DNA from 3 places in the Shinella sp. WSC3-e genome. Region 1 is predicted to be linked to each of the others. Evidence: predicted binding sites of a transcription regulator. Region 1 holds the regulator's gene; each other region holds the start of a gene.
What was found. Region 1 encodes LexA, which represses DNA repair genes until DNA is damaged. Its sites were predicted from a motif close to TGTTCNNNNTGTGTTCNG; they were not measured.

Region 1 (4,998 bases):
CTTCTTCCTCTTCGTTCCGGTCTTTCTCGGCGCCGGGGCCGCTTTCTGGTTTGCCGTCGCCTCCGATCCGCCGCTTCTTGCCATACTCCTCTCCGCCTCACTCGCCTTCTGGCCGGCCTGGCGCCTGCGCCACCGGGAAGACTGGGTCGCGCTTGTGGCCGCCGCGGCGTTTCTGGTTCCCGCCGGCATGCTGCTGGCCGCGCTTGAAAGCGCCCGGCTCGGCACGGTCATCCTTGACGCGCCGGTTACCACCGAGATCCATGGCCGCGTGCTCTCGCGCGAAAGCGATGAACGCGGTGCGATCCGTTATCGCATCGCGCTCGATGCGACGCGCGATCCCGTGCTGAAGCGGCAACCCGCCGTGGTGACGCTGCTGGCCCGCAGCCGGCACGCGCCGATCCCGATCGGCGGCGGCATAACCGGGCGCGCCCGGCTCGGCCCGCCCTCCGGCCCGGCGCTTTCGGGTCTCAACGACTTCGCCTTCGACGCGTATTTCGCCGGCACCGGGGCGGTCGGCTATTTCTACCGCGCGCCGGGCACGGCCGCGGTGGCCGATCCGGGGCTTGCCGACCGGATCCGGCAGGAGATCGCCACATGGCGCAACAACCTCACCGAGCACATCCGCGGCCGCATCGGGGGCGATGCCGGGGCGATCGCCGCGGCACTGGTGACGGCCGAACAGCGGGCGATCGGCGTGGAGACGGTGGAGGCGCTGCGGCAGGCGGGGCTTGCCCATGTGCTCGCCATTTCCGGGCTCAACATGGTGCTTGCCGCCGGCACCTTCCTCGTCGGCGCGCGCGTCGTGATGGCGTTGATCCCGGGCTTCTCCGAGCGTTATCCCGCCAAGAAGATCGCCGCCGCCGGGGCGCTCGTCATGGTGACGCTCTACATCCTCGTCTCGGGCGGCGCGATCTCCGCCGTGCGTTCCTGGATCATGATCTGCGTCATGCTCGTCGCGGTGCTGTTCGGCCGGTCCGCGATCAGCCTGCGCAACGTGGCACTTTCGGCGATCCTCATCCTGGTCGCGACGCCGTCCGCCGTCACCAATCCCGGCTTCCAGATGTCCTATGCGGCGACGCTCGGGCTCGTCGCCGGCTATGCGGCCTGGCGCGAACGCCCCGTCCGGCGGGAGGACGGGGGAGGGCGCCTGAAACTCTTCGGCGGCGCGCTCGGCCGCTTCTTCGGCGGGCTCATGCTGTCCTCGCTGATCGGCGGGTTCTCGACCCTGATCTATTCCATCGGCCACTTCCACCGCATCCCGGCCTACGGGCTGGCCGGCAACCTGCTCGCCATGCCCGTCATCAGCGCCGTCGTCATGCCCTTCGGTCTCGTCGCCGTGCTCTTGATGCCCCTTGGCCTCGATGCGGTGCCCTTCGCGATCATGGGCAAGGGCATCGAGTGGATGATCGCCCTTTCGACATGGGTCGCGAACTGGAAGGGCGAGATCGTCACCGGCCGCATTGCGCCCGCCGCCTTCCTTCTGGTCGGCCTCGGCGGCGGCCTTGTCTGCATCCTGCGCACGCGGCTGCGCCATGCGGGAACGTTGCTTGTCGGCCTCGGCCTCGCCATCGCCTGCTGGCCGGCCGGACGCGATGCGCCGGAGGCGCTGGTGTCGGAGGACGGCCGCCTCGTCGCCATCCTTCATGGCGAAACCGTCGCGACGAACCGTGCGCGGCCGCCGGACTTCATCTATGCGCAGTGGCGGCGCGCCCTCCGGCTCGGCGATCTTGCAAAACCGGACATCCGCCGGAGCGCGGGATTGACTATCGAGGACGCGGGCGAGCCCTCCGGTGCAACCGGAGACCGGAAACGGCCCCGGCGCAAGGCCGACCGGCAAAAGGCGAGGGACGCCATGGCCGCGGCTTTCACGGCGGCGAGAGAGGGCGACAATTTCGTTTGCGAGGCAAAGGCATTCTGCGCCGCCGTCTCGCCGAGCGGCTGGCGGATCGTCACCCTGGACGACGTCGCCTTCCTGGGCACGGCCTGCGACGCCGCCGATCTCGTCGTCGTTCCCTTTGCCCTCCGGCTGGAGGTCTGCCGTTCGGGCGCCCGCCTGGTGACGGCGCGTCATCTGAGGCGAACCGGCGCCCTCGAGATCCGGCCGGATCCTGAAGGCGCATCCGGCGCTCTCTCCGGGGCCGACATCACGCCGGCCGTCGAAAGCTTAGCCCGGCCGTGGTCCCGCCATCGCACCTATGACTGGCGCACCGGCACCTTCGATCTTCCGAAGGATCAGTTGTAGCGGCGGATGAGGCCGACCAGCTTGCCCTGGATCTTCACGCGGTCCGGCCCGAAGATGCGGGTCTCGTAGGCTGGGTTTGCCGCTTCGAGCGCGATGGACGCGCCCTTGCGGCGGAAGCGCTTCAAGGTCGCCTCCTCGTCGTCGACAAGCGCCACGATGATTTCACCGGGATTGGCGCTGCTGGCATTGCGGATGATGACCGTGTCGCCGTCGAGAATGCCGGCCTCGATCATCGAGTCGCCCTTGACCTCCAGCGCATAGTGCTCACCGTTGCCGATCATCTCGGCCGGCACGGTGATGTCATGCGTGTTGTTCTGGATGGCGGAGATCGGCACGCCGGCGGCGATGCGGCCCATGACCGGTACGGAGACGGAAGACGGGATCTCCGCGATCGGCGTGCGCTGCGGCGGGGCGGCGGCCGGGGCCTGCTTGCCGCGGCTGCCCTCGATGACCGCCGGCGAAAAGCCGCGGCGCGGCTGCAGGCTCTGGGTATAGGCCTCGGGAAGCTTGATCACCTCCAGCGCGCGGGCCCGGTTGGGCAGGCGCCGGATGAAGCCGCGCTCCTCCAGCGCCGTGATGAGGCGGTGGATGCCGGACTTGGAGGCGAGATCCAGCGCATCCTTCATCTCGTCGAAGGAGGGGGGAATGCCGGACTCCTTCATCCGTTCATGAATGAACAGGAGAAGTTCCTGTTGTTTGCGCGTGAGCATGGCCCCTCCACCGAGAATCGTGTGAAACAAATCCAGAACAGACACTATCTGTTCCATATGTGTTCCGCAAGGGGTTGCTGAAACAATAATAGTACTGTTCAGGCGGCAGGTTCGCGCAGCAGAAGAACCGTGCAGGGCGTGCCCGCCGGGGCCGCCGGGGCGTGGGGCGGGCGGACGAGCAGGCCTTCGGAGACGGCGAACGCCTTCATCATCGAGGAATCCTGCTTGTCGAGGGGCGTGACGAGCAGTTCGCCGGCGGGGCCGCGGGCGATGCGCGCGCGGACATAGTCCTGCCGGTGGTCGTTCTCCTTGAGCGGCACGGCGGCGACGGCCGGATGTTGCCGGTCTTTCGCCGGCAGGCGGGCGAGACGGCGCACGAGGGGAGCGAGGAAGAGATGCGAGCAGACGAGGCTCGAAACGGGATTGCCGGGCAGGCCCACCACCTGGACCGCGCCGAGGCGGCCGACCATCAGGGGTTTTCCCGGGCGCATGGCGATGCGCCAGAAATCGAGTTCCATGCCCGCCTCGCCGAGCACGGGCTGCACGAGGTCGAAATCCCCGACGGAGGCGCCGCCGAGCGTGACGAGCACGTCGATATCCTGCGTCAGCGCGTGGCGAACGGCCTCCAGCAGCGCCTGCCTGTCGTCGCGAACGATGCCGAGGTCGATCACCTCCGCGCCGGCCTCCCGGGCGAGGGCGGCGACGCCGTAGGTGTTGGAGGCGATGATCTGGCTGGCGCCGGGCGGCGTGCCGGGCGGCACGAGCTCGTCGCCGGTGGCGAGCAGGGCGATGCGGGGGCGGGCATAGACCGGCAAGACGGGGTGGTTCATCGCCGCCGCCACGGTCAGCCGGCCGGCATCGAGCACGTCGCCGGCCTTCAGGACGACCTCGCCCTCGGAGAAATCCTGGCCGCGGGGACGGATGTGGCGGCCCTTCGGGGTGAGGAAGGTGGTGCGGATGCGGCCGTCTTCCAGCACCGCGGCATCTTCCTGCAGCAGAACGGTATCGGCGAAGGCCGGCAGCGGGGCGCCGGTGAAGATGCGCACCGCCTCGCCGGGCGCCGCGATGCCCTCGAAGGCATGGCCGGCCGAGGAGAGGCCGACGACCGACAGGACGGAGCCGAGCACGGCGATGTCCGCATGGCGCACCGCATAGCCGTCCATGGCGGAATTGTCGAAGGGCGGCTGCGTCAGCCGTGCGGCGATGTCTTCGGCGAGCACGCGGCCGTCGGCCTCGTGCAGCCCAACCGTCTCCGTCCGCCGCGTCGGCCGGGCGGCGGAAAGCAGGCGGTCGAGGGCGTCCGCGACGCTGAGGAGGGACATCAGCCGGCGTCTCCGCGCCGGTAGTCGCCGGAGCGTCCGCCGGATTTTTCGACGAGGCGGATGCCGCTTATCTCCATTTCGCGGTCAGCGGCCTTGGCCATGTCGTAGATGGTGAGGCAGGCGACGCTGACGGCGGTGAGCGCTTCCATCTCGACGCCGGTGCGGCCGGTGAGCTTGGCCATCGCCTCGACGCGCAGGCCCGGCAGGGCGCGGTCCTCGAAGACCTCCACGGCCACCTTGGTCAGCATCAACGGATGGCAGAGCGGGATGAGGCTCGCGGTCTGCTTGGCGGCCATGATGCCGGCAAGGCGCGCCGTGCCGATCACGTCGCCCTTCTTGGCATTGCCGCTAAGGATGAGCTCCAGCGTCGCCGGCGCCATGCGGACGAAGCCTTCGGCTCTTGCAACGCGCACCGTCTCGGCCTTGTCGCCGACATCCACCATGCTGGCTTGCCCGGCGGCGTCGATATGGGTGAGCGTGCGGGCCTCGCCCGTCATTGCGCGACCGCCATCATTCCGCCGCCAGCATGCCGGCGGAGCCGGTCAGGAGCTCGCGCGTCGCGGCCGCCACGTCGTCCTTGCGCATCAGGCTCTCGCCGACGAGGAAGGTGGAGATGCCGGCCTTGCCGAGCCGTTCGCAATCCGCATGGGTGAAGATGCCGCTCTCGCCGACCAGCAGCCGGTCCTCGGGCACCATGCCGGCGAGCTTTTCCGACACGGCGAGA
Region 2 (4,998 bases), 180 kb from region 1:
GCCGAGCTTTTCCCGGCCGGCGCTGGCGACGTTGAGGATCTTTCCGCGGAGCGGCAGGATGGCCTGGTTGGCGCGGTTGCGCGCCTGCTTGGCCGAGCCGCCGGCCGAATCGCCCTCGACGATGAAGAGCTCGGCGCCCTCGGCGGAATTCTGCGCGCAGTCGGCGAGCTTGCCGGGCAGGCGCAGCTTGCGCACGGCGGTCTTGCGGCTGACTTCCTTTTCCTTGCGGCGGCGCAGGCGCTCCTCGGCGCGCTCGATCACCCAGTCGAGCAGCTTGGCGGCTTCCCCCGGATTGTCGGCGAGATAATGGTCGAACGGGTCGCGCAGCGCGTTCTCGACGATGCGCTGGGCCTCGACGGTGGCGAGCTTGTCCTTCGTCTGGCCGACGAATTCCGGCTCGCGGATGAAGACGGAGAGCATGCCGACGGCCGAGATCATCACGTCGTCGGTGGTGATGGCGGCGGCGCGCTTGTTCTGCGTCAGCTCGGCATAGTTCTTCAGGCCCTTGGTCAGCGCGATGCGCAGGCCAGCCTCGTGCGTGCCGCCGTCGGCCGTCGGGATGGTGTTGCAGTAGGAGTGGATCAGCGAATCGCCGCCGTACCAGGTGACGGCCCATTCCAGCGAGCCGTGGCCGCCGGATTTCTCGCTCTTGCCGGCGAAGATCTCGCGGGTGACGGTGTGCTCCTTGCCGAGCGTCGCCTGGAGGTAGTCCTTGAGGCCGCCCGGGAAGTGGAAGACGGCCTTTTCCGGCGTTTCGGAGCCTTCCGGCAGCAGCGCGGGGTCGCAGCTCCAGCGGATCTCGACGCCGCCGAAGAGATAGGCCTTCGAGCGGGCCATGCGGAAGACGCGTCCCGGATCGAAATGCGCGTGCGCGCCGAAAATCTCCGGGTCCGGATGGAAGCGCACCTTCGTGCCGCGCCGGTTGTGCACGTCGCCGAGCTCTTCGAGCGGGCCGAGCGGCTTGCCGCGGGAAAAGCGCTGGCGGTAGAGCTTCTTGTTGCGCGCCACCTCCACTTCGAGAAGGTCGGAGAGGGCGTTGACGACGGAGACGCCGACGCCGTGCAGGCCGCCCGAGGTCTCGTAGGCCTTGCCGTCGAACTTGCCGCCGGCATGCAGCACGGTGAGGATGACCTCCAGCGTGGATTTTCCCGGCATCTGCGGATGGTTTTCCACCGGAATGCCGCGGCCGTTGTCGGTGACGGTCAGAAAGCCCTCGGCGTCGAGATTGACCTCGATGAAATTGGCGTGGCCGGCGACGGCCTCGTCCATCGAGTTGTCGATGACTTCGGCGAAGAGGTGGTGCAGCGCCTTCTCGTCCGTGCCGCCGATATACATGCCGGGGCGCATGCGGACCGGTTCGAGGCCTTCCAGCACGCGGATCGCCGAGGCGTCATAGCCGCCGGTGCCTTCGCTCGGCGGGGCGGGGCGTGCCTCGCGGGTAGGGGCGGCCGCCGCGACCGGCTTTTCGACCGGCGGCGCTGCGGGCTGGGAGGGCATGTTGGCGAAGAGGTCGTTGCTGTCGTCTTGCATGGGCCGTTCAGATTTTGTTCCGTTTGCCAGCTTTCCCGCCGGTCCATGGCGGACCGGGGTCTGGCGCAAAAGAGGTCATTGCGCGAATCACCTGCGACTCTGCCAGATTCCGCGGGCTTTCGCGATGCCGGGGCGGCGTGTCGTCCCGTCCGTCGCGTGCGCCGCGGGGTGGCGTCACCCGGCCTGCAGGATGCGCCAAGCCGCGCCAACCGCCGGCGGAGGATTGCGTTGCGGGCGGGCGGATGGCAAGTATCGCTGCCTCCAGGGAGCCACAGTTCATGCGTCAGTCCACAGTTCATTGCCTTTCCCGGCTGGTTTTGGCCGCCTTGTTCGCCGGCTCCCTTGCCGGCGAGGCGGCGGCGCTGAGCCTGAAACCCTGGAAGGACGACCTGTTCGGCTACGGCACGGTGGTGGAGACGGGCGACGACGGCGCGCTGAGGGTCGTCGACTACCAGGAACTGCGCGACATCAACGGCCGCGACCAGGTGCCGGAGCGCCGGGTGAAGGCGGCCTATGTCTCGACGGCGGTGAAGAAGGCGCAAAAGAACGCGACGATCGCCACGCCCGCCGGGCCGATCGATGTCGCGATGACCGGCAAGGCGGAGGGTGCGGCCTTTACCGTCATCTTCATCCACGGCCGCGGCGGCGACCGGCGGCTCGGCAACAACGACTGGAATTTCGGCGGCAACTTCAACCGGCTGAAGAACCTCGCCGCGCAGAACGGCGGGGTCTATTACGCGCCGAGCGTGCCCTCCTTCGACGACAAGGGTGCGGCGCGGGTCTCCGGCCTCATCCTGACGGCCAAGGCGCTGTCGCCGGAGGCGCCGGTCATCCTCGCCTGCGCCTCGATGGGCAGCTTTATCTGCGCCCGCGTGGCGCGCGATCCGGCGGCGGTGAAGAGCCTTGCCGGCATGGTGCTGATGGGCGGGGCGGCCGATGGCGACTACGGCAGGACGCCGGCCTTCAGGGCGAAGCTGCCGGTCTTCTTCACCCATGGCGACAGCGACAGCGTCTATGCCGCGAACGACCAGATCGCGGTGTTCCGGCGCCTGCGCAAGGCCGGCGTGCCGGCGCGCTTCGTGCTGTTCCAGACCGGCGGCCACGGCACCCCCGTGCGCATGACCGACTGGCGCGAGACGCTCAACTGGCTGTTTGCGCAATAGGCATTTCCGCCTTTCGCCGAACCGCGAGATGCCCGGTCCTTTTGTCGACCCGCAATTCCGGACGCAAAACCGCTGCGTACTTTTGCTGGAATTTCTCCGGAAATTCAGGCCGAGCGCAGCAGGACCTTGGTCGAGCCGACGGCGGCGGCGATCTTCTGGTAGTGGGCGGAGCGCTTTTCCGAGTTCTCGCCGGCGCGCAGCAGTTGCGTCGCGGCTTCCTCGATGACGCGGCTCGCCTGCTGCATCGCCTGGTTCAGCTTCTCCCGCTTGATGGCGGTATAGACCTTGGCCTCGCGCAGCCGGGGATTGCGCCGCGAACGCTGCTTCGGCACGCGGGTGTCGGCATTGGCGGACTGGATGCTGCCCAGCCGGCTCGCCGCGCGGCCGACGATCTGCCGCGCCTGCCCATAGGCCGGGCCTTCGGGAATGCGGCGGGAGATGTCGAGCAGCCGATGGCGCAGACAGTCGACGCGGTAGATCCGGTCGTAGCTGCCGCATTCGGACCGCGCGGCGGCGAGATTGGCGAGAATGGCGTTGGTGATGAAATCGCTGGGCGTTGCCGCCCCCTCGGCCTGCGAATTGCTCGATCCCCGGGGCGAAGGGTCGGTGGACTGGCCGTAGCCGTCGGAAACGCCGGTCACGGCGAGCGCGGCGGTGAGCACCGCGGCGTAAAGGGGATGCAGTCGTCCGCTCGAAACCATGAAACCCTCCTCCTGTTTCGTCCGGCTATTCCGTCTGGCCGAAGGCGATGCGCATGCTGCGCTGCGTGCCCGCGCCGATGGCCCCGTCGATGGCGCCGGCATAGAACCGGTTGCGCTGCAGCTCCGCCTGGAGCGCGCGCCGCGTCGCAGGCTTGAACATGGTCGGGCGGGTGGTGAGCTGCTCCAGCACGTCGTTCACGCCGGAGCGCAGCGCGCTGTAGAGATAGGCGGCGGCATCCTCCGGCGTCCTGCCCGGCACCAGCCCGTCGTCGATCAGCGCCGCGACGTTGAACATGGCCTGCGGGTGGCGCAGGTCCGCCGCGCGGATGAAGAGCTCCACCGCCTTCTTCGGATCGCGCGCCAGCCCGTCCGCGCCCTGATAGTAGAGGAAGCCGAGATCGTTGATGGCATCGGCGAAGCCGAGATCGGCGGCGCGCCGGTAGAGCCTGATGGCCTCGGGCACGTTCTGCGCGGTGCCGATGCCCTTCTCGTGGAGTTTCGCCAGCTCGAACATCGCCTCGGCATCGCCCGCCTCGGCCGCCCTGCTGAAAAGGCCGAACGCCTTTTCCGGCTGGAACTTCTGCGTGTCCGGCGTCAGCGCCATGTAGCCGAGGCCGATCATGGCGCGGGTGTCGCCTTCGCCGGCGAGCGCTGCGAGCTGCTGCTCCTGGTCCGGCTTGAGCGCCTGCCACTGCGCGGCCTTGTCGGCAAGGCCGGCGACGGCGGCGTCCTCGCCGGCGAGGAAATAGGGCGCGCCCGAGAGCGAGCCGTAGAAATGCGGCTGCTGGCGGTTGGCGGTGAGCGCCATCACCCGGTCGCGGACCTGGCGGAAGACGAGGCCGATCTCGACATTCTTCCGCGGCAGGCTTTCGAGGATGGCGGTGGCGAAGGGGCTGTGCGCGCCGTCGCCGTCGAGCGCCACCTTGCCGCCCTCCGCGGCGTAGACGACCATCATGCCCTGGGCGGGATCGGGCGCCGATAGGCCGGCGCCGCCGAGCGTCACCCCGTTTGCCGCCGCCGCGCCGACGAGCGTCGGGAACGGGTTGTCGCGGCAGGAATCGAGGATGACGATGCGCAGTTTGCGCGCGCTTTCCACGCTGGCGAGGACGGAGGCGAGGCTGACGGCCTGCTGCGGGATCGTCGCCGGGTCGTCGACCTTGACGTCGACGGGCACGAGATAGTTCTCCCCCGCCGCCTCGACGCCGTGGCCGGCATAATAGACGAGGGCGACTTCCGCGGTCTCGGTCTTGCGCGCGAAGGCGACGATGGTGTCCTGCATGCGGGCGAGGGGGGCATCGACCACGAGATCGACGGAGAAATCGAGCCGCTGCAGCATGTCGGCAACGGCCTGCGCGTCGGCCCCGGTGTTGCGCAGCGGCGATATGGCCGTATAGGCCGACATGCCGATGACCAGCGCGACGCGTCTTGCCGCGGCGGCGGGGACGGCCTGCGCCGCCTCGGCGGTCGTGCCGGCCTCGACCCTGGTCTTGATGCCCATCAGGCCGCGCGTCTTCTCCTCGGCGGTCGGAGCCTGCGCGACGGCGCCGCCGGCGAGGAAAAGCCCCGCCAGAAGCACGAGGAAAAAACCTGTCGAGGAACCTGTG
Region 3 (4,998 bases), 1.2 Mb from region 1:
GGGCCGATATCCGTGATGGCCCTGCGGTGCACTTCGGTGGCGTAGCCGGCATGGATGGCGAATCCGTAGCCGGGATAGGTGTCCTCGGCGCGGGCCATCATGCGGTCGCGCATCACCTTGGCGACGATGGAGGCGGCGGCGATGGAGAGCGAGCGGGCATCGCCCTTGACGACGGCGCGGCCCTCGCAGGCAAGGCCGGGCGGCACGTCGCGGCCATCGGCCAGCACGAGTTTCGGTGCGATCTCCAGGCCCGCGACGGCGCGGCGCATGGCATCGAGGCTCGCCTTGCGGATGTCGATGGCATCGATGCGGCGCGACGAGCTGGAGGCGACGGAGACGAAGGCCGACTGCAGGATCAGGGTGAACAGCGCCTCGCGCCTGGCGGCATTGAGCTGCTTGGAATCGTTGAGGCCGCCGGGGATGTTGTCCGGGTCGAGCACCACGGCGGCGGCGACGACCGGACCTGCCAGGGGGCCGCGCCCGGCCTCGTCCGTGCCGGCCACCGGCCAGATGCCACGCTTCAGGGCCGCGGCTTCCATCTGGAAATCCGGCCCCTCGGGCAGGTCGAAAAGAAGGCGGGAATCGGAGGATGCGGTACGGGACATGCGGCGAACCTCGCACATCCATCCGATTCCCTGCAAGCCCTCCGGCAGGAGGCGGACGCCGGAGGAGCGCCGGTATGCCCCGGGGAAAGGCAGACCGGAAGAAGAGGCCGGGCGCGGGCGCCCGGCGGGGTTTCGTTTTCGCAGCTCTCCGGTTCGGACCGAACAGGATGCGCTGGATTTCCCGGTGCCGTCAGTCCTTTCGGGAAAGCCGGATCCGCTTTCCCCTGACAAATCGGCCGGGCGAGGCGCGAGGCCCCTCCCGCCTTACAGCAGCGAAAGTTGCACGCCGCTGCCCGAGGGCGGCACGAATTGGTCGCAGGCAAGGCTGCGGCGGGTGCGGGTCAGCTCCAGCCGCTTGGCCGCCATCTCGAAGCGGCGGGCGATCTGCCAGGCATAGGGACCTGCGCCCTTCATGCGCTTGCCGAATTCGGCGTCGTAATCCTTGCCGCCGCGCATGGAGCGCACCAGCGACATGACATGGCGGTAGCGGTCCGGGTAGTGGCGCAGCAGCCAGTCGCGGAAGAGGGGGCTCACCTCCAGCGGCAGGCGGAGCAGCACATAGCTCGCCTCCAGCGCGCCGGCGGCCTTGCCCGAATCGAGCACGCGCTCGATCTCGTGGTCGTTGAGGCCGGGAATGATCGGCGCCATCATGATGGCGACGGGAATGCCGGCCTGCGAGAGCGTGCGGATGGCCTCCAGCCGGCGCGGCGGGGTCGCGGCGCGCGGCTCCATGGTGCGGGCGAGCTTGCGGTCGAGCGTGGTGACGGAAAGCCCGACCCAGGCGAGGCCCCGCGCCGCCATGCGCGCAAGGATGTCGATGTCGCGCAGCACGAGCGCCGACTTGGTGACGATCGAGACCGGATGGTTTGCCGCGTCCAGCACCTCGAGGATCTGCCGCATGATGCGCCATTCCTTCTCGATCGGCTGGTACGGATCGGTATTGGTGCCGATCGCGATGACGCGCGGCTTGTAGCCGGGCTTGGAGAGCTCGCGTTCCAGCAGCTTCGGCGCGTCCGGCTTGGCAAACAGCCGTGCCTCGAAATCGAGGCCGGCGGACAGGCCCATGAAGGCATGGGTCGGCCGGGCGAAGCAGTAGATGCAGCCGTGCTCGCAGCCGCGATAGGGATTGATCGAGCGGTCGAAGGGAATGTCGGGCGATTCGTTGCGCGTGATGATGGTGCGCGGCTTTTCCACCTGCACCTCGGTTCTGAAGGGCGGCAGTTCCTCCAGCGTCTGCCAGCCGTCATCGACCGTCTCGCGCGTCACCGGCTCGAAGCGGCCGGTGAAGTTGAGGCCCGCGCCCCGGCCGCGCCGGCGCTCGCTGTCGACGCGCATGCCCGTCTCGGCCATCAGCGCTTCGGCAATGTCTTTCGCGTGGCCGGGCGCAAGCGCGCCCTGCCTCAGGCTGGCCAGATCGTTCATGAGTGTCTCCGCCGGGGGCAGGCCCCGATTCAATGATTATATTCCTATCGCGCAAATGAGAACAATGCAAGAACAAATTTCGGGGCGCCGCTAACCATGCCGCCTAACCATGCGGGAAACTTCGCGGGTTCCCGCGGTGGAAATCGATGCTGCAATGCGGTATGGGAGGACATGCTGACCATCATCATGGAATGCCGGGACAATGAGGCCGAGCTTGCGCAGACATTGTCGGCGCTGGTTTCCGGCGCCGTCGAGGGCATCGTGCGCGACGTGATCGTGCTCGACCACGGCTCGCGCGACGGTTCCTCCAAGGTGGCGGACGCCGCCGGTTGCCGCTTCCTGACGAGCTGGGACATGAAGGACGTGGTGCGTTCGGCCCGCGGCGACTGGCTGCTGCTGCTGGAGCCGGGCGCCCGGCCGCTGTCGGGCTGGGTGGATGCCGTCGTCGACCATGTGTCGGTCAACCGCAACCCCGCACGGTTCCTCGGCTCGCGCAGCCATCGCCGGCCGTTCTTCCAGCGCCTTGCGCGCCGTCGCGTGCCGCTGGAGCAGGGCTACCTCGTCAGCAAGCGCCAGGCCTCGGCCGCGGTGCGCACCGGCATGACGCTCGCCGACATCGCGACGGGCGCCGGCGTGCGCCGGCTGGCCGTGGAGCTGGTGCCCGCCTGGGCCGTGAAGGCCATGCGGGCGGGGATCGATTGAGCCAGGACGGGACATCGTTGCGGAACACGCCGTCGGTGACGGATAGCTCGATTGCGAAATCGGCGTCGGCATCGATGTCGCGCCACTCCCCCGGAAGGGAGCGGGTCAGCCGGCGGTGCGCTTCAGGTGCTCGTCGAGCCGCGGCATGATTTCCACGAAGTTGCAGGGCATGTGGCGATAGTCGAGCTGCGCCTTCAGGATGCCGTCCCAGGCGTCCTTGCAGGCGCCGGGCGAACCCGGCAGCGCGAAGATGAAGGTGGCGTTGAGGACGCCGCCGGTCGCGCGCGACTGGATCGTCGAGGTGCCGATCTTGTCGTAGGAGATGCGATGGAAGACCTCGGAAAAGCCGTCCATGCGCTTTTCGAACAGCGGCTCCAGCGCCTCCGGCGTCACGTCGCGGCCGGTAAATCCCGTGCCGCCCGTGGTGATGACCACGTCCACCGCGTCGTCGCGCGTCCAGGTTTCCACCCTGGCGCGGATCGCGGCCACGTCGTCCGTCACGATGGCGCGGTCGGCAAGGCGGTGCCCGGCCTCCCTGATGCGCGCGACCAGCGTATCGCCGGACCGGTCGGTGTCGAGGGTGCGCGTGTCGGAGACGGTGAGCACGGCGATGCCGACCGGGATGAAGGGCCTCGTCTCGTCAATATGCGCCATCGTCGGCTCCTTTGCCTTGCGCTTCCAGCGTGCGCGTGGCGGTGAAAAACCAGTGCGGATGCCGGCGGGAGAGCGCCGCCGCCGCGGTCTCGGCAGCCGCGTCCGTATCGTATAGCGCAAAGCAGGTCGCGCCGGAACCGGACATGCGCACGAGGCCGGCGCCGGTGGCCGCAAGGCTTTCGGAGATCGCGGCGATCTCGGGGCAGAGCCGGCGGGCAGGGGGCTCCAGGTCGTTGCGCAGGCGCGCAAGCGCTTCCGCCCAGCCGGCGGCGCCCGCAAGGGCGAGCGGCGGGTTGTGCCGGGAGGCAAGCGCCTGGAAGACGGCCGGCGTCGAAACGCCGACGAGCGGATTGGCCAGCACGATGGGAAGGGCCGGCAGGGCGACGGGGGTGATCGCCTCGCCGACGCCGCGCGCGCGCAGCGGGCGGCTGGCAAGGCACATCGGCACGTCGGCGCCGAGGCCGAGGGCAAGCGCATCCAGCCCGTCGGCGGGCAGCTCCGCGCGCCACAGCGAGATGAGGCCGCGCAGCGTCGCGGCGGCATCCGCCGAGCCGCCGCCGATGCCGGAGGCGACGGGCAGGTTCTTTTCGAGATGGATGTGCACGGGCGGGGCCGCCTGCCCGGTCGGGGCGAGCGCCGCGCGCAGCCGGTCGCGCGCGCGGGTGACGAGGTTGTCGGCCTCGGCCGAAAGCGCTCCGCAGAAGCGGCCGGTGAGGGTGAAGCGGTCCTCGGCCGCCGGCGCAAGGCCGATGCGGTCGCCGAAGGCGGTGAAGGTCACGAGGCTGTCGAGGAGGTGGTAACCATCCTCGCGCCGGCCGGTGACGGCGAGCGCGAGGTTGATCTTGGCCGGGGCCGGCTCGACGACCGCGAACCCCGACAGGGCGTCGGCGTCAGCCATGCGGCGTCAGGACTTGCGGTCGGCCGCCGTGCCCTCGGGCGAGGGGTTCTGCACCGGCTTTTCGTCCTTGGCTTCCGCGGAGGCCGGCTCGGTCTTCTCCAGTTCCGGCAGGCCGTTTTCGATCTTCAGCTTGATCTTCGGGATTTCCGCCTCTTCCGGCTTCAGGCCGAGCGCGCGGTTCCACTGGAAGGTGGCTTCCAGCTTGCGGCCGACGCGCCAGTAGGCATCCCCGAGATGGTCGTTGATCGTCGGGTCGCCCGCCTTCAGCTCCGCCGCCCGCTCCAGTTCCGCCACGGCGTCGGAGAAGCGGTTGAGGCGATAGTAGGCCCAGCCGAGCGAATCGACGATATAGCCATCGTCCGGCTTGATGCTGACGGCCCGGCGGATCATGTCCAGGCCCTCGTCGAGGTTCATGTTCATGTCCACCCAGGAATAGCCGAGGTAGTTCAGCACCTGCGGCTGTTCCGGGTTCAGCTCCAGCGCCTTGCGGAAGTTCGGTTCGGCCTTCTCCCATTCCTTCAGCCGCTCATAGGCGATGGCGCGCTGGAAGAAGATGCTCCAGTGGTTGCGTGTCGGGACCGGGCCGATGGCGGCGACCGCGCGGTCGTAGAGACTGGCCATCTCCTTGTAGTCCTTGGCGTCCGACAGCACGCTGCCGAGCGCAAGATAGGAGCGCAGGTCCGCCGGATCGGCCTCGATCAGTTCCTGCAGGTGCTT

Region 2: a site for LexA is predicted at 1,535-1,552, ahead of parE (DNA topoisomerase IV subunit B). Genes of this name have one in related genera too.
Region 3: a site for LexA is predicted at 2,085-2,102, ahead of AABF56_RS00995 (PA0069 family radical SAM protein). Genes of this name have one in related genera too.

What each region holds. Positions count from the first base shown of each region.
Region 1 is NZ_OZ000530.1:1,389,916-1,394,913, forward strand. It holds gene AABF56_RS07085 (ComEC/Rec2 family competence protein) at 1-2,242, shown strand, start outside; gene lexA (transcriptional repressor LexA) at 2,233-2,952, opposite strand; gene AABF56_RS07095 (molybdopterin molybdotransferase MoeA) at 3,051-4,274, opposite strand; gene moaC (cyclic pyranopterin monophosphate synthase MoaC) at 4,274-4,771, opposite strand; gene trpC (indole-3-glycerol phosphate synthase TrpC) at 4,785-4,998, opposite strand, start outside.
Region 2 is NZ_OZ000530.1:1,569,333-1,574,330, reverse strand. It holds gene parE (DNA topoisomerase IV subunit B) at 1-1,530, opposite strand, end outside; gene AABF56_RS07960 (alpha/beta hydrolase) at 1,809-2,693, shown strand; gene AABF56_RS07955 (hypothetical protein) at 2,798-3,394, opposite strand; gene AABF56_RS07950 (caspase family protein) at 3,420-4,998, opposite strand, start outside.
Region 3 is NZ_OZ000530.1:212,511-217,508, forward strand. It holds gene AABF56_RS00990 (ribonuclease HII) at 1-623, opposite strand, end outside; gene AABF56_RS00995 (PA0069 family radical SAM protein) at 870-2,027, opposite strand; gene AABF56_RS01000 (glycosyl transferase) at 2,199-2,729, shown strand; gene moaB (molybdenum cofactor biosynthesis protein B) at 2,835-3,383, opposite strand; gene AABF56_RS01010 (4-(cytidine 5'-diphospho)-2-C-methyl-D-erythritol kinase) at 3,370-4,281, opposite strand; gene AABF56_RS01015 (tetratricopeptide repeat protein) at 4,288-4,998, opposite strand, start outside.